2 regions of the Microbacterium paludicola genome follow, and region 2 is predicted to be linked to the other one. Evidence: predicted binding sites of a transcription regulator. Region 2 holds the regulator's gene; the other holds the start of a gene.
The links. The regulator HrcA, encoded in region 2, represses chaperone genes, less so after heat shock. The targets are predictions, from matches to a motif close to TTNGCACTCGNNNNNNNCGAGTGCNAA.
Positions count from the first base shown of each region.

Region 1: groES (co-chaperone GroES) is a predicted target of HrcA. The motif match lies at 6,806-6,832, and genes of this name have one in related genera.

Region 1 covers NZ_BAAANG010000035.1:178,605-190,586, reverse strand. Annotated here, with positions in the region: gene alr (alanine racemase) at 1-957, shown strand, start outside; gene tsaE (tRNA (adenosine(37)-N6)-threonylcarbamoyltransferase complex ATPase subunit type 1 TsaE) at 1,005-1,430, shown strand; gene ABD161_RS14265 (GIY-YIG nuclease family protein) at 1,861-2,181, opposite strand; gene tsaB (tRNA (adenosine(37)-N6)-threonylcarbamoyltransferase complex dimerization subunit type 1 TsaB) at 2,309-2,947, shown strand; gene rimI (ribosomal protein S18-alanine N-acetyltransferase) at 2,944-3,441, shown strand; gene tsaD (tRNA (adenosine(37)-N6)-threonylcarbamoyltransferase complex transferase subunit TsaD) at 3,438-4,553, shown strand; gene ABD161_RS14245 (hypothetical protein) at 4,556-4,933, shown strand; gene ABD161_RS14240 (class I SAM-dependent methyltransferase) at 5,567-6,769, opposite strand; gene groES (co-chaperone GroES) at 6,921-7,217, shown strand; gene rarD (EamA family transporter RarD) at 7,672-8,634, shown strand; gene ABD161_RS14225 (ABC transporter substrate-binding protein) at 8,859-10,133, shown strand; gene ABD161_RS14220 (ABC transporter ATP-binding protein) at 10,276-10,992, opposite strand; gene ABD161_RS14215 (ABC transporter ATP-binding protein) at 11,043-11,982, opposite strand, start outside.
Region 2 covers NZ_BAAANG010000019.1:77,253-89,234, forward strand. Annotated here, with positions in the region: gene ABD161_RS10005 (ABC transporter ATP-binding protein) at 1-1,867, opposite strand, end outside; gene ABD161_RS10010 (ABC transporter permease) at 1,864-2,808, opposite strand; gene ABD161_RS10015 (ABC transporter permease) at 2,810-3,781, opposite strand; gene lepA (translation elongation factor 4) at 4,047-5,909, shown strand; gene ABD161_RS10025 (DUF1990 domain-containing protein) at 5,941-6,594, shown strand; gene hemW (radical SAM family heme chaperone HemW) at 6,605-7,822, shown strand; gene hrcA (heat-inducible transcriptional repressor HrcA) at 8,060-9,100, shown strand; gene dnaJ (molecular chaperone DnaJ) at 9,186-10,298, shown strand; gene ABD161_RS10045 (16S rRNA (uracil(1498)-N(3))-methyltransferase) at 10,305-11,030, shown strand; gene ABD161_RS10050 (HIT domain-containing protein) at 11,072-11,425, shown strand; gene ABD161_RS10055 (PhoH family protein) at 11,478-11,982, shown strand, end outside.

The DNA of each region.
Region 1 (11,982 bases), on a different contig from region 2:
GCGACCCGCCTGGGGGTGGCCGACATCCGCGAGGCCGTCGCGCTTCGCGCCGCCGGGGTCGAGGCGCCGGTGATCGCGTGGCTGCACGCGCCCGACGAGACGTTCGCCGACGCCGTGGCGCACGACATCCAGCTCGGCATCTCGAGTCTCGAGCAGCTTCACGCCGCGGCGGCCGCGGGCTCCGTCACCGTGCACCTGAAGCTCGAGACCGGCCTCGGCCGCAACGGCCTCGCCCCGCAGGACTGGGCCGCAGTGTTCGCCGAGGCCGCGCGCCTCGAGCGCGACGGGCGCATTCGCGTCGACGGCGTCTTCAGTCACCTGTCGAACACCTCCCTCGACGACGATCGCGTGCAGCTGCGCCGCTTCGAGGTGGGCGTCGCCGCGGCCTCCGCCGCCGGCCTTCGCCCCATCGTGCGGCACCTCGCCGCGACCGCCGCCGCGATTGACTTGCCCGAGACGCGATTCGACGCCGTGCGCATCGGCATCGGGATGTACGGGCTCTCGCCGTTCGAGGACCGCACGTCGGCCGACCTCGGGCTGCGGCCCGCGATGACGCTGCGCGCCCGGGTGGCCGCGGTCCGCCGCGTGCCCGGCGGGCACGGCGTCTCGTACGGCTACGCGCATCGCACGAACGGCGACACGACCCTCGCGCTCGTGCCGCTCGGCTACGGCGATGGCGTCCCGCGACAGGCATCCGGATCCGGTCCCGTCGTCATCGGGGGCGAGCGCTTCCACGTCGCCGGCCGGATCGCCATGGACCAGTTCGTCGTCGACGTGGGCGACCATGCGGTGTCCGTCGGCGACGAGGTGGTGCTGTTCGGCGACCCGGCAACCGGCGTCCCCTCGGCGGAGGACTGGGCCGCCGCCGCCGGCACCATCAACTACGAGATCGTCACGAGCATAGGCCGCCGCGTCGTGCGGGTCTTCGGGCGTGCCCCGGGGAGCGAGTCGCAGTGATCCCGGACGAGCTGCTCGGCCGCCACGAGGTGGCGACCGCCGCCGACATGGAGCGACTGGGCGAGCGGATCGGATCGGGTCTCGTCGTCGGCGACCTGATCGTGCTCACGGGGCCGCTGGGCGCGGGAAAGACCACGCTGACGCGCGGCATCGCGGATGGCCTCGGCGTGCGCGGGCCGGTGCAGAGCCCCACGTTCGTGATCGCCCGCACGCATCCGTCGCTCGTGGGCGGCGCTCCGCTCGTCCACGCGGACGCCTACCGCCTCGACTCGGCACTGGAGCTCGACGACCTCGACGTCGACGTCGACGGATCGGTCACCATCGTCGAGTGGGGCCGAGGCAAGGTCGACGGCCTCCGCGACACGTGGTTCGACATCGAGATCGAACGCCCCGTGGGCTCGGTGGAGGGCAGCGCCGAGGACCTCGACCTCGACGCCCCCCGCGTGGTCACGATCACCCGCGTCGCCGCCTGAGCATCCTCTCGCTCGTTGAGCGAGCGGAGCGAGTCGAAACGGTTGTGACTCTTCTGTTCGTTGAGCGAGCGAAGCGAGTCGAAACGGTTGTGACGCTGCGGCGGGTTGTGGTCCCGGGAGGGTTTCGGGGTTTCGACTCGTCGCTGCGCTCCTCGCTCAACCAGCAGAGGGCTGCCCCTCGCGCAACCAGCAGAGGGCTGCTCCTGGCTCATCCAGCAGGGGGTGGGCGCGCGCTGTCTGTTCGTTGAGCGAGCGAAGCGAGTCGAAACGGTTGTGACGCTGCCGAGGGTTGTGGCTCTGGGAGGGTTTGGGGGTTTCGACTCGTCGCTTCGCTCCTCGCTCAACCAGCAAGGAGGTCGCTGCGCTCCTCGCTCAACCAGCAGGGGAGGGGCGCGCTCCTCGCTCAACCAGCAGGGCTTGCGCTCCTCCGTCAACCGGCGGGCGGGGCTTGGTTCCGTCGCTCGCGGTCCGCGACGCTCCAGCCGATGACGCCGTCGATACCGCGTTCGATGAGCGCCTCCCGCTTGCGGCGGCTCCAACCCTGGATCTGCTTCTCCCAGTGGAAGGCCTGCCCGATGTGCTCGAGCTCCCAGAACCAGGCGAGCTCGACCGGCCTGCGCCCCGCGCGCCGGGTGTAGGCCGAGCCCTCGCCGTGCTGGTGCTCCCACAGGCGCTTGTCGAGGTCTCGCGTGCTTCCGCAGTAGAGGCTGCCGTCCGCACAGCGGAGGAGATAGACGAATGCGCTGCTCATTCCCGGACGCTAGTCGCAGGCCGCACCTCACGGCGGTCCTCCACAGACGATCGTCACATCGCCCCGGAAGTTCCGCCCTGTGGACGGCGCCGGGCGGGCCCTCAGCATGCCCGGATACCCTGAAACGGTGATCCTCGCCATCGACACCTCGATCGGATCGACCGTCGCCGTGGTCGAGCTCGACGGCACCGTCCGCGCCGTCGCCGAGCGCGAGAACACCCTCGGGCACGCCGAGATCATCGGCACGCTGCTCGCGCAGGCGCTCGCCGACGCCGATGGCCAGATCACACATGTCGCTGCCGGCATGGGTCCCGGTGCCTTCACCGGGCTCCGCATCGGCATCGCCGCCGCGCGGGCGTTCGCGCTCGGCCGCGGACTGCCCGTCGTGCCGGTTCCGAGCCACGTCGCGGCCGCACTCGGCGAGCTCGACGGCGGCGCATCCGGACCGTTCGCGATCGTCACCGACGCGCGCCGCCGCGAGAACGCGATCACCGTGTTCGACGGAGTCGACGGCAACGGGCTGCCGCGCCGGATCGCCGGACCCGAGCTGCGCCCGCAGACCGCGGATTTCGAGACGGACGAGCTGACGTCCGGATCCCGGATCGTCCGCGCCGCGGCCATCCGCGGCTCCGACGTCGGGCGCGCCGCGGCACTCATGCTCGCCTCGGGGTGGACCCCCTCGGGCGAGCTCGCCGAGACCGAGCCGCTGTACCTCCGCTCGCCGGACGTGACCGTCGGGCACGCCCCGAAGCGGGTGAGCGCGTGAGCATCCGCCCCGCCACCCTCGCCGACCTCGGCGCGATCATGGCGCTCGAGCGCGCATCGTTCCCGACCGATGCCTGGTCGGAGCCGATGATGCGCGAGGAGCTCTCCGCCGACCACACCCACTACGTCGTGGACGAGCTCGCGGGACGCGTCGTGGGGTACGCCGGCCTGCGCACCCTCCCCGGATCGCGCGACGCAGACGTGCAGACCATCGCCGTCGCGGAGTCCGCGCGCGGTCGCGGTCGCGGTCGCGCGCTGCTGCACACGCTGCTCGAGGAGGCCGCGCGCCTGCGTGTGCGCGAGGTGTTCCTCGACGTCCGCGCCGACAATCCCGTCGCGCAGGCGCTCTACGCCACCGAGGGTTTCACCGAGCTCGGTCGCCGCCCCCGCTATTACCAGCCCGATGGCGTCGACGCCGTCGTGATGCGGCTCGACCTCGAGGCCTGGGTCGCCGCGCGCCACCCGAGCCCCGCCGACGCAGGAGCCTGCACATGAGCCAGTCGAACCCCCTGATCCTCGGGATCGAGACGAGCTGCGACGAGACCGGCATCGGGATCGTCCGCGGCCGGTCGGCGCCCGGCGAGCGGAACATCCTGCTCAGCAACACGATCGCCAGCAGCATGGACGAGCACGCCCGCTACGGCGGTGTTGTGCCAGAGGTCGCCGCCCGCGCGCACCTCGAGGCGCTGCAGCCCGCGATCGAGCGCGCCGTCGCCGAGGCCGGCGTGACGCTGCAGGATGTCGACGCCGTCGCGGTCACCAGCGGCCCCGGGCTCGCCGGCGCCCTCATGGTCGGGATCGGCGCTGCGAAGGCACTCGCCGTGTCGCTGGGCACGCCCCTTTATGCCGTCAACCACCTCGTCGGGCACATCGCCGCCGACATCCTGGATCCGGATGCTCCGCCGCTCGAGTACCCGACGGTCGCCCTGCTCGTCTCGGGCGGGCACACCTCGCTGCTGCTCGTGCGCGACCTGACCGGCGACGTCGAGCTCCTCGGCGAGACGATGGACGACGCCGCAGGCGAGGCGTTCGACAAGGTCGCGCGCATCCTCGGCCTGCCGTATCCCGGTGGCCCCGAGATCGACCGCGCGGCGGCGGACGGCGATCCGGCGGCGATCCGCTTCCCCCGTGGCCTGTCGCGTGCGAGCGACATGGCAAAGCACCGCTACGACTTCTCGTTCTCGGGTCTGAAGACGGCCGTCGCCCGGTGGATCGAGCAGCGCGAGGCAGCGGGCGAGCCCGTTCCCGTCGCGGATGTCGCCGCGTCCTTCCGCGAGGCGGTGGTCGACGTGCTCGTCACCAAGGCGCTCGACGCGTGCGCCCAGCATGGTGTGCCGCGACTGCTGCTCGGCGGGGGCGTGATCGCCAACAAGCGCCTCCGCGATGTGGCGATCGCGCGCGCCGAGGCCGCCGGCGTGACCGTGCGGATCCCGCCGCTCAGCCTCTGCACCGACAACGGCGCGATGATCGCCGCGCTCGCCGCCGAGCTGATCGCCGAGGGACGCACCCCGTCCACCCTCGAGTTCGGCGCCGACTCCACCCTCCCGGTGACGCGGATCCAGGTCGCGGGGGCGATGAGCGCCGCATCGGACGAGCGAGTGGCGTGAACATGACGGATCCGACCGCGGTGCACCCGGTCGAGGAGCGCGCCTCGGCGAACTCGGTGCGCCCCGCGCGGGTCGTGGCCGGCGACAGCGGCGGGGTCTCGGTGCCGACGCAGGCGGTGCCCAGGCGCCGATCGCGCGGACGCCTCGCCACCTGGGCGCTGGGCGTGGCGATGATCGCACTCAGCCTGTCGTGGTTCGGCGCATGGGCGCTGCCCGTGGCGATCCTGGCGATCCTGCTCGCCGTCATCGCGCTCCTCGCCCGCCGCGCGCAGCCCGAACTGGCCTGGTGGGGCCTCGGGCTCGGGATCGGTGCCGTCGCGTGTTGCCTGTGCTGGATCGCCTGGGGGATGCAGGCGGCGGCCGAGCTCGCCGTGCGCTGAGCCGCGTCGGTCGAGCTTCCCGGTGGCTGCGGCCCCGGGCGGGTCTGGGGCGTTTCGACTCCTCGCTGCGCTCGTCGCTCAACGAGCGAGGGGGTGGGCTGTGCTTGTCGACCTTCTCGGTCGTTGAGCGAGCGAAGCAAGTCGAAACGGTGTGACGTCCCGGCGGCTGCTGCCCCGGGCGGGTCTGGGGCGTTTCGACTCCTCGCTGCGCTCGTCGCTCAACGAGCGAGGGGGTGGGCTGTGCTTGTCGACCTTCTCGGTCGTTGAGCGAGCGAAGCGAGTCGAAACGGGGTGACGTCCCGGCGGCTGCTGCCCTGGGCGGGTTTGCGGCGTTTCGACTCCTCGCTGCGCTCGTCGCTCAACGACCGGTGGGGTGGGCTGTGCTTGTCGACCTTCTCGGTCGTTGAGCGAGCGAAGCGAGTCGAAACGGCGTGACGTCCCGGCGGCTGCTGCCCTGGGCGGGTTTGCGGCGTTTCGACTCCTCGCTGCGCTCGTCGCTCAACGAGCGAGGGGGGCGGGGCTGCGCTTGTCGAGCTTCCCGGTCGTTGAGCGAGCGAAGCGAGTCGAAACGGTGTGACGTCCCTGTGGCAGCTGCCCTGCGCTCGTCGCTCAACGAGCGAGGACGGGGCTGGATCAGACCCTCGGGACGCGATCCGCGAGGATCGCCAGGCGCTTGCCGCCGACCCGGGTGAGCAGCAGCGTGGCGGACTCCGGGCCCTTCAGCGCGAGGCGCTTGCGTAGAGCAGCCGGGTCGATGTCGACGCCGCGCTTCTTGATCTCGAGCGTGCCGATGCCGCGGGCGCGCAACGCCTTCGCCAGCGGCTTCGGATCGGCGGGCAGCGTCTCGCGCACCCGGAACGACGACACGAACGGGCTCGTTGCCGGCGCATCCCCCGTGAGGTAGGCGATCCCCGGCGCGATCGGTCCCGCCTCGAGCGCGCGGGCGACCTCGCCGACGAGCCGCGCCCGGATGATCGCGCCCTCCGGCTCGTGGATGAACGCCGACAGCTCGCGGACGTCCTCATCCGGAGTGTCGGCCGACGCGGTGAGCTCGTGCGCGGTCTCGCCGCGCAGCACAAGCGCCGACCGTCCCACGCCCGGCCGCGCGAGCGATCCGGTCCACACGACCAGCTCGACGGTCGAGCCGTCCACGCTGATCCACTGGGTCTCGACGCCGTCGCCCGCGGGCAGCGCCTCGCGGTCGTGGCCGGGCCCGAGCTTCACACCCGCCGGCAGGCGCGTGGCGAGGTCGAACACCCAGTCGAGGGGAGGGGAGTAGTCGGATGCCGCCACGCGCGCGGTCTCGCCATGTCCGGCCGTGCGGCGGGCCGGATCGAGCCAGACGGCGTCCACGTCGGCGAGATCGACATCCTGCGCGAGCGCCGACCGTACCGCGACGTCGTCACCGAACGGCGCCAGGTTGTACGCGGCGAGGGCAGCGGTGACGGGATCCGCGTCGACGGCGAGCACGCCAAGACCCACCGCGGCGAACGCGAGCGAGTCGCCGCCGATGCCGCAGCCGAGGTCGGCGACCCGGTCGATCCGCGCCCCGCGCATCCGGTGCGCGTGATGGGCGGACACGCTCATCCGCGTCGCCTGCTCGAGGCCCGCGCGGGTGAACAGCATGCGCGACGCGAACTCGCCGAACTTCGCGACCGCGCGCTCGCGGAGGCGGGCCTGCCCGACCACCGCCGACACCAGCTCGGGGGAGTGCCCGGCGGCGCGCAGACGCGACACGGTGCGGGCGACGTCGTCGGCTGATTCCGTGGCGCCGAGCGACTCGAGCAGCGCCAGCCCCTCCCGGGTCAGCAGCGCATCGAGCTCAGCGGAATCCATCCGTCCAGCGTAGGCGCGCCGCCGCGCGACCCAGTGCTGGCACTCGCGTTGCATGAGTGCCAGCGAGCCTCCTACACTTGCAGTTAGCACTCTCCGGGGGAGAGTGCGAAACAGTCTTCCCGTACGAAGCACAGGAAAGAAGAGGTACACCGTGTCGGTTTCCATCAAGCCGCTCGAGGACCGCATCGTCATCAAGCAGGTCGAGGCCGAGCAGACCACCGCGAGTGGTCTCGTCATCCCCGACACCGCGAAGGAGAAGCCCCAGGAGGGTGAGGTCGTCGCGGTGGGCCCGGGTCGCATCGACGACAACGGCAACCGCGTTCCGCTCGACGTCGCGGTCGGCGACCGCGTGCTCTACAGCAAGTACGGCGGCACCGAGGTGAAGTTCGGCGCCGACGAGTTCCTCGTTCTCTCGGCGCGCGACGTCCTCGCCGTCGTGGTCCGCTGAGACGCACCGCAGTTCTTCGAGAGGCCCGGATCTTCGGATCCGGGCCTCTTTCTTATGCCGCGCGCTGATCGATCACTCGCCCGACGCTTCGCGCCGGGACTCGCGATCGATTGGCTGTCGCTTCGCTCCATCCGTAGCGCGCTGGTTGGCCGCATCCGCGGCGCGGTCGCTTCGCTCCCACAGGGGCACAGCGGCCGGTGATCAGGATCGATCGCTCCCGCCGACGCTCCGCGCCGGCGCTCGCGATCGATGGGCTGTCGCTTCGCTTCATCCGGGGCGCGCTGGTTGGCCGCATCCGCGGCGCGGTCGCTTCGCTCCCACGTGGGGTGCTCCGGTGGGCGCCTTGTGCCTGCAGCTCCGCGCCGCTCCGCGCGGGGTGCGGATGGCAGTCAACGTGCGAAGGATGGCAGTGACGCCGCGGCCGCGTGTCCCACGTGGGACATAGGCTGACTCGGTGAGCCGCGCAACTCCCGTTCTTCCCGCACCCGTCCGCGCAAAGGGCGACGGAGAGACCGCCGGCACCCTGTACGCGCTCGGGGCCTACGTGCTCTGGGGAATCCTGCCGCTGTACTTCGTGGCGCTCGCCCCCACGGGCTCGTGGGAGGTCGTCGCCTGGCGCGTCGTGCTGTCGCTCGTGTTCTGCGCCCTGCTGCTGACCGTCACCCGCGGCTGGGCGCGCTTCGTCGCGGTGCTGCGGCGCCCGCGGCTGGCATTGCTGATGGGGCTCGCCGGCGTGCTCATCTACGTCAACTGGCAGGTCTTCGTCATCGCGACGCAGAGCGATCAGGTGCTCGAGGCGAGCCTCGGCTACTTCATCAACCCGATCACCACCGTGCTGCTGGCGGTGCTGGTGCTGCACGAGAAGGTGCGCGTCCTGCAGTGGACGGCGATCGGCGTCGCGGCCGTCGCGGTCATCCTGATCATCGTCGCCTACGGTCGCGTGCCCTGGTACGCGCTCGCGCTGACCGCCTCCTTCGGCGTCTACGGCCTCGTGAAGAAGCAGGTCGGCGGCACGGTCGACGCGATCAGCGGCCTCGCCCTGGAGACGCTGTGGCTGGCGCCGATCGCGATCGCGCAGCTCGGCATCATCGCCGCGACCACCGGGATCACGCTCGGCACCGCGGGAACGTGGCACACGATCCTGCTGCTGTCAGCGGGAGCCGTCACCGCGATTCCGCTGCTGCTTTTCGCCGCCGGATCGAGCCGCGTGCCGCTCGCCACCATGGGGATGCTGCAGTTCGCGGGCCCCATCCTGCAGTTCATCGTCGGCGTCGCCATCCTCCACGAGCCGATGCCCGCATCCCGCTGGATCGGCTTCGCGATGGTCTGGGTCGCGTGCATCCTGCTGACGATCGATCAGATCCGCCACAGCAGGCGCCCTCGGACGGCGCCGGTGGTGATCGACGGAGGGCTCTGAGGCGCCGGATCGACCGCCGGAAGTCAGGTTGCACCGCAAGGTGACAACTCTGGTAACGATTTGATCCCGAAAGACATCACAGTCTGCTCAGATGGGCTGTGTAAAACACTGCGGAAACAAATCGGAGGTAGATTCCGTCCATTACCCGCGGCCGTCTGAACGCTCCCTGGGCGTGCAGTCACCAGTCCCTCATCCGCGGGTCCTGACGAAAGGACGGAACCACCATGGTTCGATCCCGGAAGCTGATCGGCGCCCTTGCCCTCACGGGTGCCGCAGCTCTGACCCTTGCGGGCTGCGCCACCGGCGGCGGCGGCACAGCCACCGAGGACCCCTCGGCGGGCCCGGCTGAGCCCGGCGGCGATCTCTCGCTGAAGATCGCCACCGCGCTGCCCGTCACCGGTTCGCTCGCGTTCCTCGGCCCGCCCGAGATCCAGGGCGTGAACTACGCGCAGTCGCTCATCAACGAGTACACCGAGGAGACGGGCCTGGAGCTCGATGTCGTCCACGGTGACTCGGGTGACCTCGACAACAAGAAGTACGAGTCGGAGATCCCGCGCCTGCTCAGCGAGGACCCCGCGGCCATCATCGGCGCGGCCTCGTCGGGCGTCTCGCTGCAGTTCATCGACCAGGTCGTCGGCGCGGGGGTCATCCAGTTCTCCCCCGCCAACACGTCGGACGCGTTCACCACGTACGACGACAACGGTCTCTACTTCCGCACCGCGCCTTCCGACGTGCTGCAGGGTGAGGTGCACGGCAACTTCCTCGGCGAGCTGGGCCACCAGACGCTCGGACTCATCGTGCTGAACGACGCCTATGGCACCGGCCTGGCGAAGTACATCACCGAGGCGTTCGAGGGAGCCGGCGGCGAGGTCGTCGCCAGCGAGACCTTCAACCCGGGCGACACGTCGTTCGACTCGCAGATCGCCGCTGTGCTGGCCGAGGACCCCGACGCCATCACCGTGATCTCGTTCGACGAGGCGAAGACGATCCTGCCGAGCCTCATCGAGAAGGGCTTCGACGCCGAGAACCTCTTCCTCGTCGACGGCAACATGGCCGCCTACGACAAGGACTTCCCCGCCGGTCTGCTCGAAGGAGCCAAGGGCACCTACCCCGGCCCCACGCCGGACCAGGTGCAGGAGTTCGTCGACGGCCTGAACGCCTTCGTCGAGGAGTCTGGCACCGAGGCGCTGTCCGACTACACCTACGCGCCGGAGTCGTTCGACGCGGTCAACCTGATCGCGCTCGCGTCGCTGGCAGCGCAGTCGACCGAGCCGGCCGACATCGCCGAGAAGCTGGTCGAGGTCTCGGGCGGTTCGGGCGAGGGTGAGAAGTGCACGTCGTTCGCCGACTGCGCCGACATCATCCTCGGCGGCGGTGTCGCCGACTACGACGGTGCCTCGAGCCCGGTCACGTTCGACGAGGTGGGCGACCCGACCGAGGGCATGATCAACATCTACGAGTACGGCGCCGACAACAAGTACGTGCCGTACGAGGGCTGACCCCTCACCCGCGAAGCGCCCCGCCTCCCTCAGGAGGCGGGGCGCTTCCCGCTTTCCGCACGAGGCGGCCTGCGCACCCGCGAGCCGACGACGGCAACGCAAGAGCCCCGGCCCTGACGGGCCGGGGCTCTCGCAATGCGGGTCAGGCGCCGAGCGTGCCGAGGTAGAGCTCGGTGACCTTCGGGTCCTTCAGCAGCTCTCGACCTGTTCCGGTGTAGGCATCGCGGCCCTGGTCGAGCACATAGCCGCGGTCGCAGATCTGCAGGCAGCGGCGAGCGTTCTGCTCGACCATGATGCAGGTCACGCCCGCTTTGTTGATCTCCGAGACCCGCAGGAACGCCTCATCCTGACGCACCGGCGAGAGGCCCGCGGACGGCTCATCGAGCAGCAGGACCTTCGGGTCCATCATCAGTGCTCGTCCCATCGCCACCATCTGGCGCTCACCGCCCGAGAGGCCGCCCGCGCGCTTCTTCAGGCCGCCGCCCTTGGCGAGGTCGGGGAAGATGCCCATCACGAAGTCGACCCGCTCGGCGAACAGCTTCGGCTTCTGGAAGGTGCCCATCTGCAGGTTCTCCTCGATGGTGAGCGAGGGGAAGACGTTGTTCGTCTGCGGGATGAAACCAACGCCCTTGGCGACCAGCTTGTCGGCCTTGAGCCCGGTGATGTCCTCGCCGCCGAGCGTGATGCGCCCGCCGCGGATCTTCACCTGGCCGAAGATCGCCTTCAGCAGCGTCGACTTGCCGGCGCCGTTCGGGCCGATGATCCCGATCAGCTCGCCCCTGTGGGCGGTCAGGGTCGCACCGTTCAGGATGTTCACTCCCGGCAGGTAGCCCGCGTGCACGTCATCGACGAAGACCAAGGGATCGCCCTGCGTCTCGGCGCCCTGGGGCGCTGTTGCGGTCTGCTCGCTCACTTGCTCTCCTCCTTGCCGAGCTCGGCGGACGCCTCGGCCTCGATGACCGCGAGATCGACGGCGGCCGAGGCCGCGGCGTCGGTGGTGGGATCGGCATCGACGACCGCGATACGACCCGTCACGACGCCGAGGTCGAGCTCCTGGTGAGCGCCCAGGTAGGCGTCGATCACCGCGGGGTTCTTCATGACCTCGTCAGGCGCGCCCTCGGCGACGACCTTGCCCTCCGCCATCACCACGACCCAGTCGGCGATGTGGCGCACCATGTGCATATCGTGCTCGACGAAGAGCACGGTCATGCCCTCTTCCTTGAGATCCAGGATGTGATCGAGCAGCGACTGCGTGAGGGCCGGGTTGACGCCGGCCATCGGCTCGTCGAGCATGACGAGCGTCGGGTTCGACATCAGGGCCCGCGCCATCTCGAGCAGCTTCTTCTGGCCGCCCGACAGTCCTGCTGCGAGGTCCTCGCGCTTCGCATCGAGCTTGAACTTCGCGAGCAGCTCGTCGGCCTGCGCCTCGATCTCCTGATCCTGCTTCCGCCACAGGGCGGGGATCAGGCCCTGCCAGAAGCGCTCGCCGACCTGGCCGGGGCGGCCGAGCTTCATGTTGTCCATGACGCTGAGGCGGCCGAGGGCCTTGGTGAGCTGGAACGTGCGGACGAGGCCCAGGCGGGCGACCTTGTGCGCGGGGACGTGGGCGAGGTCCTTGCCGTCGTAGGACCACGTGCCGGTGTTGGGCTTGTCGAAGCCCGTCAGCAGGTTGAACAGAGTGGTCTTGCCCGCGCCGTTCGGGCCGATGAGGGCCGTGATGGCGTTGCGGGGGATCTCGAGGTGCTCGACGTCCACGGCCGTGAGGCCGCCGAACGTGCGGGTGACGTTGTCGGCCACGATGATCGGGTCGACCTTCTTCACGCCCGGATTGGCCTCGCCCACGTGCAGG
Region 2 (11,982 bases):
CCGACAGCAGCGCCTGCGTGTACGGATGCTGCGGGTTGTCGAACACCTCATCCACGTCGCCGTGCTCGACGAAGCTTCCGAGGTACATCACCGCGACACGATCGGCGATGTGACGCACGACCGACAGGTCGTGCGCGACGAACAGATACGAGAGCCCGAGTCTGACCTTGAGCTCGTCGAGAAGATTGATGACGCCCGCCTGGATGGAGACGTCGAGCGCCGACACCGGCTCGTCCAGCACGACGACCTTGGGATTCGTCGCGAGCGCACGCGCGATGCCGATGCGCTGTCGCTGACCGCCCGAGAAGGCGGTGGGGAACCGGTCGCTGTGCGCCGGGTTCAGGCCCACGAGGTCCATGAGCTCGTCGACACGCGACTCGATGCGGCTCTTCGGCTCGCCGATGGTGCGCAGCGGCTCGGCGATGATATCGAAGACCGTCATGCGGGGGTCGAGTGCGCCCATCGGATCCTGGAAGACGATCTGGATGTCGCGGCGCAGATCGCGCTCGGCGCGGCCCGACTTCACATCGGCGACGCTGACGCCGTTGATGCGGATGTCGCCGTCCTGCTGGGCGGCGAGGTCCATGATCTGCAGCAGCGTCGTCGTCTTGCCGGAGCCCGACTCGCCGACGATCGCCATGCACTCGCCCTCGCGGACGTCGAAGGAGACGTTCTTGACGGCATGCACGTCGCCGATCCTGCGCTTGAAGAAGGCTCCGCGCGTGAGCGGGAAGGTCTTCGAGAGGTTCTCGACCTCGAGTGTGGCCGGACGCTCCTCGCGGGGCGTGCGCACGAGCTCGGAGGTGGGGATCTCCGGCACGGGGTAGACGGGGTGGCCGTCGATGAAGCCGGCGCGGATCTCCTCTGCCCGGATGCATGCCGCCCGGTGGTCTTCCTTGCCGCCGACGGGAAGCAGCTCGGGCTCCTTCCTGCGACACGCGTCCACGGCGATCGGGCACCGGTCGGCGAACGGGCAGGCGTCGGGCAGATTCACGAGCAGCGGCGGGTTGCCCTTGATCGGCACCAGCGGCTGCTTCTCGGCCTTGTCCACGCGCGGGATCGCGCCCAGCAGACCGATCGAGTACGGCATGCGGGTGTCGGCGAACAGCTCGTCGACGGGGGACTGCTCGATGGGCTTGCCTGCGTACATCACGAGCACGTCGTCGGCGATGTTGGCGACGACACCCATGTCGTGAGTGATCATGATCACCGCGGCTCCGGTCTCGCGCTGCGCGGTCTTGATCAGCTCGAGGATCTGCGCCTGGATCGTCACGTCGAGGGCCGTTGTCGGCTCATCCGCGATGATCAGCTTCGGGCGGTTCGCCATCGCGATCGCGATGACGACGCGCTGACGCATTCCGCCGGAGAACTCGTGCGGGAACGCCTTCAGGCGGTTCTCGGGGTTCGGGATCCCCACGAGGCGCAGCAGCTCGATGGCGCGCGCCGTCGCCGCCTGGCGCGACATGCGACCGTCGTGCACGGTGAGGGCCTCGATGATCTGGTCGCCGATCGTGAAGACGGGCGTCAGCGAGGTCAGCGGGTCCTGGAAGATCATGGCGATGCCGTTGCCGCGCAGCTTCGACAGCTGGGCGTCGCTCTTGCCGAGCAGCTCCTCGCCGTCGAACTGGATCGATCCGCCGATGCGCGCATTGTCGTCGAGCAGGCCCATGACGGCGAGCGACGTCACCGACTTGCCGGATCCGGACTCGCCGACGATGCCGAGAGTGCGCCCGGGGAGCAGGTCGAAGGAGACGCCGCGCACGGCGTCGACGCGACCGGCCTCCGACGGGAAGCTCACGGTGAGGTCACGGACGGTCAGCACCGGCTTGGACGTGGCGCTCGGGAGTGTGGTGTCTGCGATTGTCATGCGCGGCCTCCCGCCGCCGAGGTCGGGTCGAGCGCGTCGCGCAGGCCGTCGGCGACGAGCGCCATCGAGACGGTCAGCAGCGTCAGGGCGCCGGCCGGGAAATAAAACAGCCACGGTGCGCTCGAGACGCTGTTCGCGCCGATGCCGATCAGCGAGCCGAGCGAGACGTCCGGCAGCTTCACGCCGAAGCCGATGAACGACAGGCCGGTCTCGGTCAGCACGGCCGTGACCACGCCGAGCGTGAAGTTGATCACGAGCAGCGACCCGATGTTCGGCAGCATGTGGCGCAGCACGATCGTGAAGCCCTTGACGCCCATGTAGCGCGCCGCCTGCACGTACTCGCGCTCGCGGATGGACAGCGACAGGGTCCAGATCACCCGGGCGGAGAAGAACCAGCCCGTGAGGATCATGACGAGCGAGATCACGCGCCAGTCGCCGCCGGCGTCGTTCGAGATCATCGCGAGGATCAGGAACGTCGGCGTGACCATGAGGAAGTGGATGATGAGCAGCGTGACGCGCTCGACCGTGCCGCGGAAGTACGCGGCCGCCGCGCCGATCACGGCCGACAGGACGGTCGTGCCGATCGAGACGACCAGGGCGATCATGAGCGACCGCTGCAGGCCCACGACGACCATCGCGTACACGTCGTTGCCCGAGCCGTTGGTGCCGAACCAGTGCTCGGCGCTGGGCGGGTCGCTGAGCGACAGGAAGTCGAGCTCGATGTGGTCGTACTGCTGGAACAGCGGTCCGATGACCGCGAACAGCACGAGCACGGCGAAGATGACCAGGCCGACGAGGGCGCCGCGGTTGCGCGCGAAGCGGCGGCCGTAGAGCTCCCACTTCGACATGCGCTTGCGGCCCGGCGCGCGCAGCTCGGTGTCGGACGGCGGCGGGTTGTCGCCGTGCTCGAGGGGATCGATCAGACTGTTCGTCACGCTCATGTCAGCTCACCCGCACTCGAGGATCGAGGACCACGACGGCGACATCGGAGAGCACCGCGCCGACCGCCGTGAACACGGCGCTAAAGGCCGCGACGGCGACGACACCGTGAATGTCGTTGTTCGTGATCGTGTCGAGGAAGTACTTGCCCATGCCCTCCCACGCGAAGATCCGCTCGGTCAGGATCGCGCCGGTGAAGATCGCGGGGATCGAGAACGCCACCTGGGTCGCGACGGGGATCAGCGAGGTGCGGAGAGCGTGCCGGCGGACGGCCTGCGACTTCGTCAGGCCCTTCGCCCGTGCCATGCGCACGTAGTCGGTCTTGATGTTGTCCAGAAGCAGCGAGCGCTGCAGGAAGTGGTACTGCGCGTACCCCGTGAGCACGAGCGCGAGCGTGGGAAGAACGAGATGCTGCAGCGTGTCGAGGAGCACGGGGAAGAAACCACTGACCCCGAGCGACGCGGCTCCGGTCACGTAGAAGATGCGGGTGCCGACCGCGTCGTTGAGGGCGATCGCCAGCAGCACGATGGCGAGCGCACCGACGACGACGGGGATGTTCATCGTGACGATCGAGACGCCCTGCCAGACGCGATCCGCGGTCTTGTACTGACGCGAGGCGGTGTACACGCCGAGGCCGATGCCGACGAGCGTCAGCAGGATCGTCGCGCCGAGCATCAGCTCGGCGGATACCCACATGCGGTAGGCGACCTGCTCGTTGACCGATTGCCCGACGGGGCTGACGCCCCAGTCCCAGCGCAGCAGGATGCCGCTGAACCAGCCCCACCAGCGCTCGATGAGCGGGATCTTGTCGTCGAGATTGCGCGGGCGCAGCAGACCGACGATCTGCTCTTCGGTCAGGGGAGGGCGGCGGCCGACGTAGTTCGCGCGAGGGTCGAGATAACCCCAGGCGAGGAAGTACGTCAGATTGGTCACCGCCACGATCATCAGCAGCCAGCCCGCAGTGCGGCGCAGCATAAAACGGATCAAGGCGTAGGACTTCTTTCGTAACAGACGTTGACCGGGACTCTACCCCGCGGCTGCGCCCTCACCATCGAAGGCACTCACCGGTGCGAAAAGCGTTACCTATCTGTGCTCTCGCCGTGAAAAACATGCAACACAAGCGCTATCGCCGTGCAACCTGCATGGTGCACGCAGGCGCGGGTGTATCGCAAGTGGGCGTTCTGCCCCATGGGAGAGGCGGGAAGGAGAAGCGGGAGGGGGACCGTAGAATCGAACGGACATGTCACCCCGCGCCTCTACTCCGCTCGAGCCCGCCGCGACGCCCCCCGAGCGCATCCGCAACTTCTGCATCATCGCCCACATCGACCACGGCAAGTCCACCCTGGCCGACCGAATGCTGCAGATCACCGGCGTGGTCTCCGACCGGGACATGCGGGCGCAGTACCTCGACCGGATGGACATCGAGCGCGAGCGCGGCATCACGATCAAGTCGCAGGCGGTGCGCATGCCGTGGACCCTTCGGCAGGCTCAGGGACCGGACGTGACGGTCGCGCTGAACATGATCGACACCCCGGGTCACGTCGACTTCACCTACGAGGTCTCGCGCTCGCTTGCTGCCTGCGAGGGCGCCATCCTGCTCGTCGATGCGGCACAGGGCATCGAGGCCCAGACGCTCGCGAACCTGTACCTCGCGCTCGAGAACGATCTGACGATCATCCCGGTGCTGAACAAGATCGACCTTCCCGCGGCCGATCCCGATCGCTTCGCCAAGGAGCTCGCCGACCTGATCGGCGGCAGCCCCGACGACGTGCTGCGCGTGTCCGGCAAGACCGGGCAGGGCGTCGAGGAGCTGCTCGACCGCCTCGTGCGCGAGATCCCGGCCCCGAAGGGCGACGCCGATGCGCCGGCCCGCGCAATGATCTTCGACTCCGTGTACGACGCGTACCGCGGCGTCATCACCTACGTGCGAATGATCGACGGATCGCTGTCGCCGCGCGAGCGCGTGCAGATGATGTCGACCAAGGCGACGCATGAGCTTCTGGAGATCGGCGTGTCGGCGCCCGAGCCGGTGCCGTCGAAGGGCCTCGGCGTGGGCGAGGTGGGCTACCTCATCACGGGTGTGAAGGACGTGCGCCAGTCGAAGGTCGGCGACACCGTCACGAACGCGCGCACGCCCGCGAGCGACGCTCTGGCCGGCTACGTCGATCCGAAGCCGATGGTGTACTCGGGTCTGTATCCGATCGACGCGAGTGACTACCCGGATCTGCGCGACGCCCTCGACAAGCTGAAGCTGTCGGATGCCTCGCTCGCGTACGAGCCCGAGACCTCGGTCGCGCTGGGCTTCGGCTTCCGCTGCGGGTTCCTCGGCCTGCTTCACCTCGAGATCATCACCGAGCGCCTCGAGCGCGAGTTCGGCCTCGACCTGATCACCACCGCTCCGAGCGTGATCTACGAGGTCACGACCGAGACGGGCGAGACGATCGTCGTCACCAACCCGAGCGAGTACCCCGACGGCAAGATCAACGCCGTCACCGAGCCCATCGTGAAGGCCTCGATCCTCGCGCCGAAGGACTACGTCGGCACGATCATGGACCTCTGCCAGACGCGTCGCGGCACGCTGCTCGGCATGGACTACCTCTCGGAGGAGCGCGTCGAGCTGAAGTACACGATGCCGCTCGGCGAGATCGTGTTCGACTTCTTCGACCAGCTCAAGAGCCGCACGCAGGGCTACGCGAGCCTCGACTACGAGCCCGCCGGCCGACAGGAGGCCGACCTCGTGAAGGTCGACATCCTGCTGCAGGGCGACCGCGTCGACGCGTTCAGCGCGATCGTCCACCGTGAGAAGGCCTACGCGTACGGCACGACGATGACCGAGCGCCTGCGCAAGCTCATCCCTCGCCAGCAGTTCGAGGTGCCCATCCAGGCGGCGATCGGCGCGCGGATCATCGCGCGCGAGAACATCCGCGCGATGCGCAAGGACGTGCTCGCCAAGTGCTACGGCGGTGACATCAGCCGCAAGCGCAAGCTGCTCGAGAAGCAGAAGGAGGGCAAGAAGCGCATGAAGACCATCGGTCGCGTCGAGGTGCCCCAGAACGCGTTCATCGCGGCGCTGTCGGGCGACGTCGAGGCGAAGGCGAAGTAGCCGCTCAGGCTCGGCACGTAGGGTGGATCACATGCGTCGCGGCACCTTCCAGGACGAGACGGTCGACTATGCGGCCGTCGGCGCCACCCAGGCGAACGACCTGCTCCAGTACCCGCCGGAGCACAGCATCCCGGCTGCGGATTCGTGGCGCATCGGCAGCGGCGAGGAGCGTTTCCGCACGGCGGGCGACGCCCTGCTGTCGTGGGGTGCGCTGAAGGGCGCGGGCCTGAAGGTCACGGACGTGCGCCCGGCGCCGGGACCGGCCTATTCGGGAGTGAGCTTCGACGGCGAGGGCAACCCGGTGGCTCCCTCCAAGCTCGAGAGCGACCAGCGCTACGACGCCGAGGGCACTCCGTACGCGGGCCCCGGAACGACGCTTCGCGTGCACGGCCGCGTCAACGGGATGCGCGCCGACGCCGAGCTGCGGGTCATCTTCGTGATCGAGGAGGCGCGCCGCGTCGGCTTCGCCCTCGGCACCGTCGGCGGGTCGATGGTCAGCGGCGAGGAGTCGTTTATGGTCGAGTGGCGCGACAACGATGAGGTGTGGTGCACAGTGAAGGCGTTCGACCGCGGCGTGGGGCTGCTGTACCGGATGTTCAAGGGCTTCGTGCGCCGTCGCCGCCGGGCGCTGTTCGCCGGGTACCTGCGCGCGATCTCCCCGCTGTTCGCCACGCCGGGTTCGTGACGGGCCGCTGATGGCCGGCCCGCTGCCCCTCGGCGATCCGGCCCCGGCCGACGGACGCCTGCCCGACGGGATCCTGATCGATCCGGATGTCGACTTCGGCGTGTATCTGCACGTGCCGTTCTGCCGCGTGCGCTGCGGTTACTGCGACTTCAACACGTACACGTCGAGCGAGCTGCGCGGGGCGCGCCAGGACGAGTACGCCGACACGCTGCTGCGCGAGATCGCGCTCGGCCGCGAGGTGCTGGCGGACGCGGGCGCGCTGCGCCCGGCGCGCACCGTGTTCTTCGGCGGCGGCACGCCGACCCTGCTGCCCGCGGGCGATCTGGGGCGGATGCTCGACGGCGTGCGCGACGCGTTCGGCCTCGCGGACGGCGCCGAGGTCACGGTGGAGGCGAACCCCGACACGGTGACACCCGCCGTCGTGCGCGAGCTCGCGGCATCCGGTGTGAACCGCATGTCGATCGGGATGCAGTCGTCGGTGCCGCATGTGCTCGCGGCGCTCGATCGCACGCACACGCCGTCGAACGTGCGCACGGCGGTGGACGACGCGCGGGACGCGGGGCTGGACGTCAGCGTCGACCTCATCTACGGCGCGCCGGGGGAGACCCTCGCCGACTGGGAGGCCTCGCTGGACGCCGCCCTCGCGCTCGAGTCCGACCACATCTCGGCCTACGCGCTGATCATCGAGGACGGCACGAAGCTCGCCCGCCAGATCAAGCGCGGTGAGGTGCCCGCGCCGGACGACGATCTGCAGGCCGACATGTACGAGCTGGCCGACGCGAAGCTGGGCGCCGCGGGCTTCGAGTGGTACGAGGTCAGCAACTGGGCGCGCGGCGAGCGCCACCGCTCGCGGCACAACCTCGCGTACTGGCGCAGCTCCGACTGGTGGGGGTTCGGCCCGGGCGCGCACAGCCACGTGGGCGGCCTGCGCTGGTGGAACGTGAAGCATCCCGCCGCGTACGCCCAGCGCCTGGCGCTCGGCGAGTCGCCCGCGGCCGGACGCGAGACACCGGACGCCGATGCCCGCGCGCTCGAGCGTGTGCTGCTCGAGAGCCGGATCCGCGAGGGGCTCGCTGTCGAGTCCCTCGGAGCCGACGCCCGGCGCAATGTCGCCGGACTCGTGGCCGACGGTCTCGTGGATGGCGCGGCGGCCATCCGCGGGCGCGTTGTGCTCACCCTGCGCGGGCGTCTCCTCGCCGACGCCGTCGTGCGCGCGCTCACGGAGTGATGGCACCCTCCGGTCGTTGAGCGACCGAGCGAAGCGAGGGAACGGAGTGATGGCACCCTCCGGTCGTTGAGCGACCGAGCGAAGCGAGGGAGTCGAAACGCGCAATGTCTGGGCGACTGCTGATCCGGGCAGTCCAGGCCGTTTCGACTCGCCTCGCCTGCTCAGCGACGCGACGCCGAACCTCGCTAGAATTGGCACTCAGAACGAGTGAGTGCCAAGCGCGACGGGGAGGTGCCCATGGTCACGGACCGCGGACTGCAGGTCCTGCGCGCGATCGTGCAGGACTACGTCGACACGCACGAACCTGTCGGCAGCAAGTCGATCGTCGAACGCCACGCCTTCGGGGTGTCGGCCGCGACCATCCGCAACGACATGGCGCTGCTCGAGGACGAGGAGCTGATCACCGCTCCGCACACCTCGTCCGGCCGGGTGCCCACCGACAAGGGCTACCGGGTCTTCGTCGACCACCTCGCCGAGCTGCGACCGCTCTCCACGGCGCAGCGCGCGGCGATCTCGACCTTCCTGCAGGATCCGGCCGACCTCGATGACCTGCTGGCCCGCACCGTGCGCCTGCTCACGCAGCTCACCGGCCAGGTCGCGCTCGTCCAGTACCCGTCGTTCGCCTCGGCGAACGTGACCCACGTCGAACTCGTGCGGTTGGACGAGTTCCGGATGCTCGTCATCATCGTGACCGACACGGGACGCGTGTCGCAGCGGCTGACGGCGACCCCGAGCGGCGTCGACGAGCAGGATGTGGCCCTGCTTCGCGCGCAGCTCGCTTCGCTCATCACCGGACGCTCGGTGCGATCCGGTTCCGAGCGGATCGAGGAGCTGCGCGCATCCGCGCCCGCCGACCGCGCGCGGCTCGACGAGGCGCTCCTCACGATCGCCGCCGTCGCCGGGGAGGAGCTCGACGAGTTCCGGCAGGACCGCCTCGTGATGGCCGGCGCGGCGACGCTCGCCAAGCGCGAGCAGGACTTCCGCGGCAGCATCCATCCGCTCCTCCAGGCGATCGAGGAGCAGGTGACCCTGCTGCGGCTGATGTCGGAGATGGCGGCGGATGAGAAGGGTCTCTCGGCCAGCATCGGACGCGAGAACGACGCGTTCGGGCTGACGGAGGCCTCCGTCATCACCAGCGACTACGACGCCGGCGTCGGCCGGGCACGCGTGGGGCTGATGGGCCCCACGCGGATGGACTACCCGAGCAACCTGGCGGCGGCTCGCGCCGTGGCGCGGTACCTCACCAGGCTGCTCGACGAGGACGAGAACCGCCGGTAAGCGGCATCGATCAACCGGGATCGCCCGAGCGCGATCCATCGAAAGTGCGGGGCCGCGCGGGTGCGCGACCCCCGAGAGGCGGACTGTGGCTGACCACTACGAGGTGCTCGGAGTGTCGCGCGAGGCGAGCTCCGACGAGATCAAGAAGGCCTATCGCAAGCTGGCGCGCCAGCTTCACCCCGACGTGAATCCCAGCGAGGACGCGGCCGAGAAGTTCAAGCTCGTCACCCACGCCTACGAGGTGCTGAGCGATGACGAGAAGCGTCGCCGCTACGACATGGGCGGCGACGACAGCATGTTCGGCGGGGCGGGCGGCTTCGGCGGCTTCAGCGACATCTTCGAGACCTTCTTCGGCGCGGGAGGCGGCGGCCGCGGTGGTCGCCCGCGCTCCCGCCGTGAGCGGGGCCAGGATGCGCTCGTGCGCGTCACGCTCGAGCTCGGCGACGTCGTCTTCGGCGCCCACCGCGACCTCGAGGTCGACACGGCAGTGCTGTGCGAGACGTGCAACGGCTCGTGCTGCCAGCCCGGCACCGGCCCCGAGCGCTGCGAGATCTGCGGCGGCTCCGGTCACGTGCAGCGCCAGGTGCGCAGCCTTCTCGGCAACGTCGTCACCTCCCAGCCCTGCGGTGCCTGCCAGGGGTACGGCACGACGATCCCGCACCCGTGCCCGACGTGCGGCGGTCAGGGCCGCGTGCGTTCGCGTCGCACCGTGTCGGTCGACATCCCCGCCGGCGTCGAGTCGGGCCTGCGGCTGCAGCTGCCCGGCTCGGGCGAGGTCGGCCCCGCGGGCGGCCCGAACGGCGACCTCTACATCGAGGTGCAGGTCACGCCGCACCCGGTGTTCAGCCGCGACGGCGACGACCTGCTCGCGACGCTCGAGGTCTCGATGACCGACGCGATCCTGGGCTCGACCACGACGATCGAGGCGCTCGACGGGCCCGTCGACCTCGAACTGCGCCCCGGCGTGCAGGGCGGCGACGTGCTGACCATCAAGGACCGCGGCATCACCGGGCTGCGTTCGGGCCAGCGCGGCGACCTGCGGGTCGGCGTGCACGTGGTCACCCCGACGCGGCTCGACGCCAAGGAGCGCGCGCTGGTCGAGGAGCTCGCGAAGCGCACAAAGGCGCCAGCGCCGCGACTGGCGGAGTTCCATCAGGGCCTGTTCTCGAAGCTGCGCGACCGCTTCCGGCAGGGCTGATCCGCCGTGGCCCTTCACTTCATCGACGAGACGGCCGGCGCCGTCGCGCCCGGCGACACGCTGACGCTCACGGGAGCGGAGGCCCACCATGCCGCCGCCGTGCGCCGCGTGCGCGTGGGCGAGGCGGTCACCGTGACCGACGGCCGCGGAGCCTGGCTGGAGGGCGAGTGCGAGAGCGTCGCCCCGCGCGAGGTGGTCGTCCGGATCGTCGCGCGCCGTGACGAGGACGCCCCGAGCCCGCGCATCGCGCTGGCCCAGGCGCTGGCGAAGGGCGATCGCGACGAGCTCGCGGTGCAGGCGGCGACCGAGCTGGGTGTCGACGAGATCGTGCCGTGGCAGGCGTCGCGCTCCGTCTCGCGCTGGGAGGGGCCGAAGGCCGAGAAGGGCCGCACCCGCTGGGCGACCATCGTGCGCGAGGCCGCGAAGCAGGCGCACCGCGCCTGGCTTCCCGAGGTCACGCCGATCGCCACGACGGCCGCTCTCGCCGCGCGGGGCGACCGCATCCTCGTGCTCGAGCCGACGGCGGAAGTGCGGCTGAGCGCGGTCGACCTTGCGGACGCGGGGTCCATCCTGCTCGTCGTGGGCCCGGAGGGCGGCATCACGCCCGAGGAGCTCGCCCGTCTCGAGGAGGCCGGCGCGACCCGTGTGCGCCTGGGTGACACGGTGCTGCGCACATCGACCGCGGGGCCCGCCGCTCTCGCGCTCGTCAACGCGCGCCTCGGCCGCTGGTGAAGGCGGAGACCCGCTCGGGCCCCGCGCATAGACTGGACGACATGGCTGAACCCTCGATCTTCACCCGCATCCTGCAGGGAGACATCCCCGGCGAGATCGTCGCCGAGACCGAGCGCGTGTTCGCCATCAAGGACATCGCCCCGCAGGCGCCGGTGCACCTGCTCGTGATCCCGAAGACGCAGGAGTACCGCGACGTCACCGAGCTCGCCGCCGGGGATGCGACGCTCCTCGCCGAGATGATCGCCCTGGCCAAGCGCCTCGGCCGCGAGCACGCCGACGACGGCGACTTCCGTCTGATCTTCAACACGGGCGCCGGCGCCGGGCAGACCGTCTTCCACGTCCACGCGCACCTGCTCGCGGGCGGCCTCGGAGAGAAGAGCCTCGTCGGTGAGTGACGCGAACCGCGACGACATCGTCACCGACACCGTGACGGCCGACGGCGTGGCGATGGTGCAGCTGCTCGGCCCGCAGGACCGCCTGCTGCGCATGGTCGAGAAGGCCCATCCGCGCGTGGACGTCCACGTCCGCGGCAACGAGATCACCCTGCGCGGAGAGGCCGCCGAGGTGCGCGCCGCGCGCACACTCGTCGACGAGCTGCTGCACATGACCAAGGCCGGCCACGCGCTCGGTGAGGCCGACGTGCAGAGCTCTGCCCGGATGCTGCGCGACGAGTCGGGCCCGCGACCCAGCGAGGTCATGGGCGAGGCGATCCTGTCGAGCCGAGGCAAGACGATCCGGCCCAAGACCGTGGGGCAGAAGGAGTACGTCGACGCGATCGACGAGAACACCATCGTGTTCGGCATCGGTCCCGCCGGAACCGGCAAGACCTACCTCGCCATGGCCAAGGCGGTGCAATCGCTGCAGCGTCGCGAGGTCGACCGGATCATCCTGACCCGGCCCGCCGTGGAGGCGGGGGAGCGGCTCGGCTTCCTTCCCGGCACGCTGACCGACA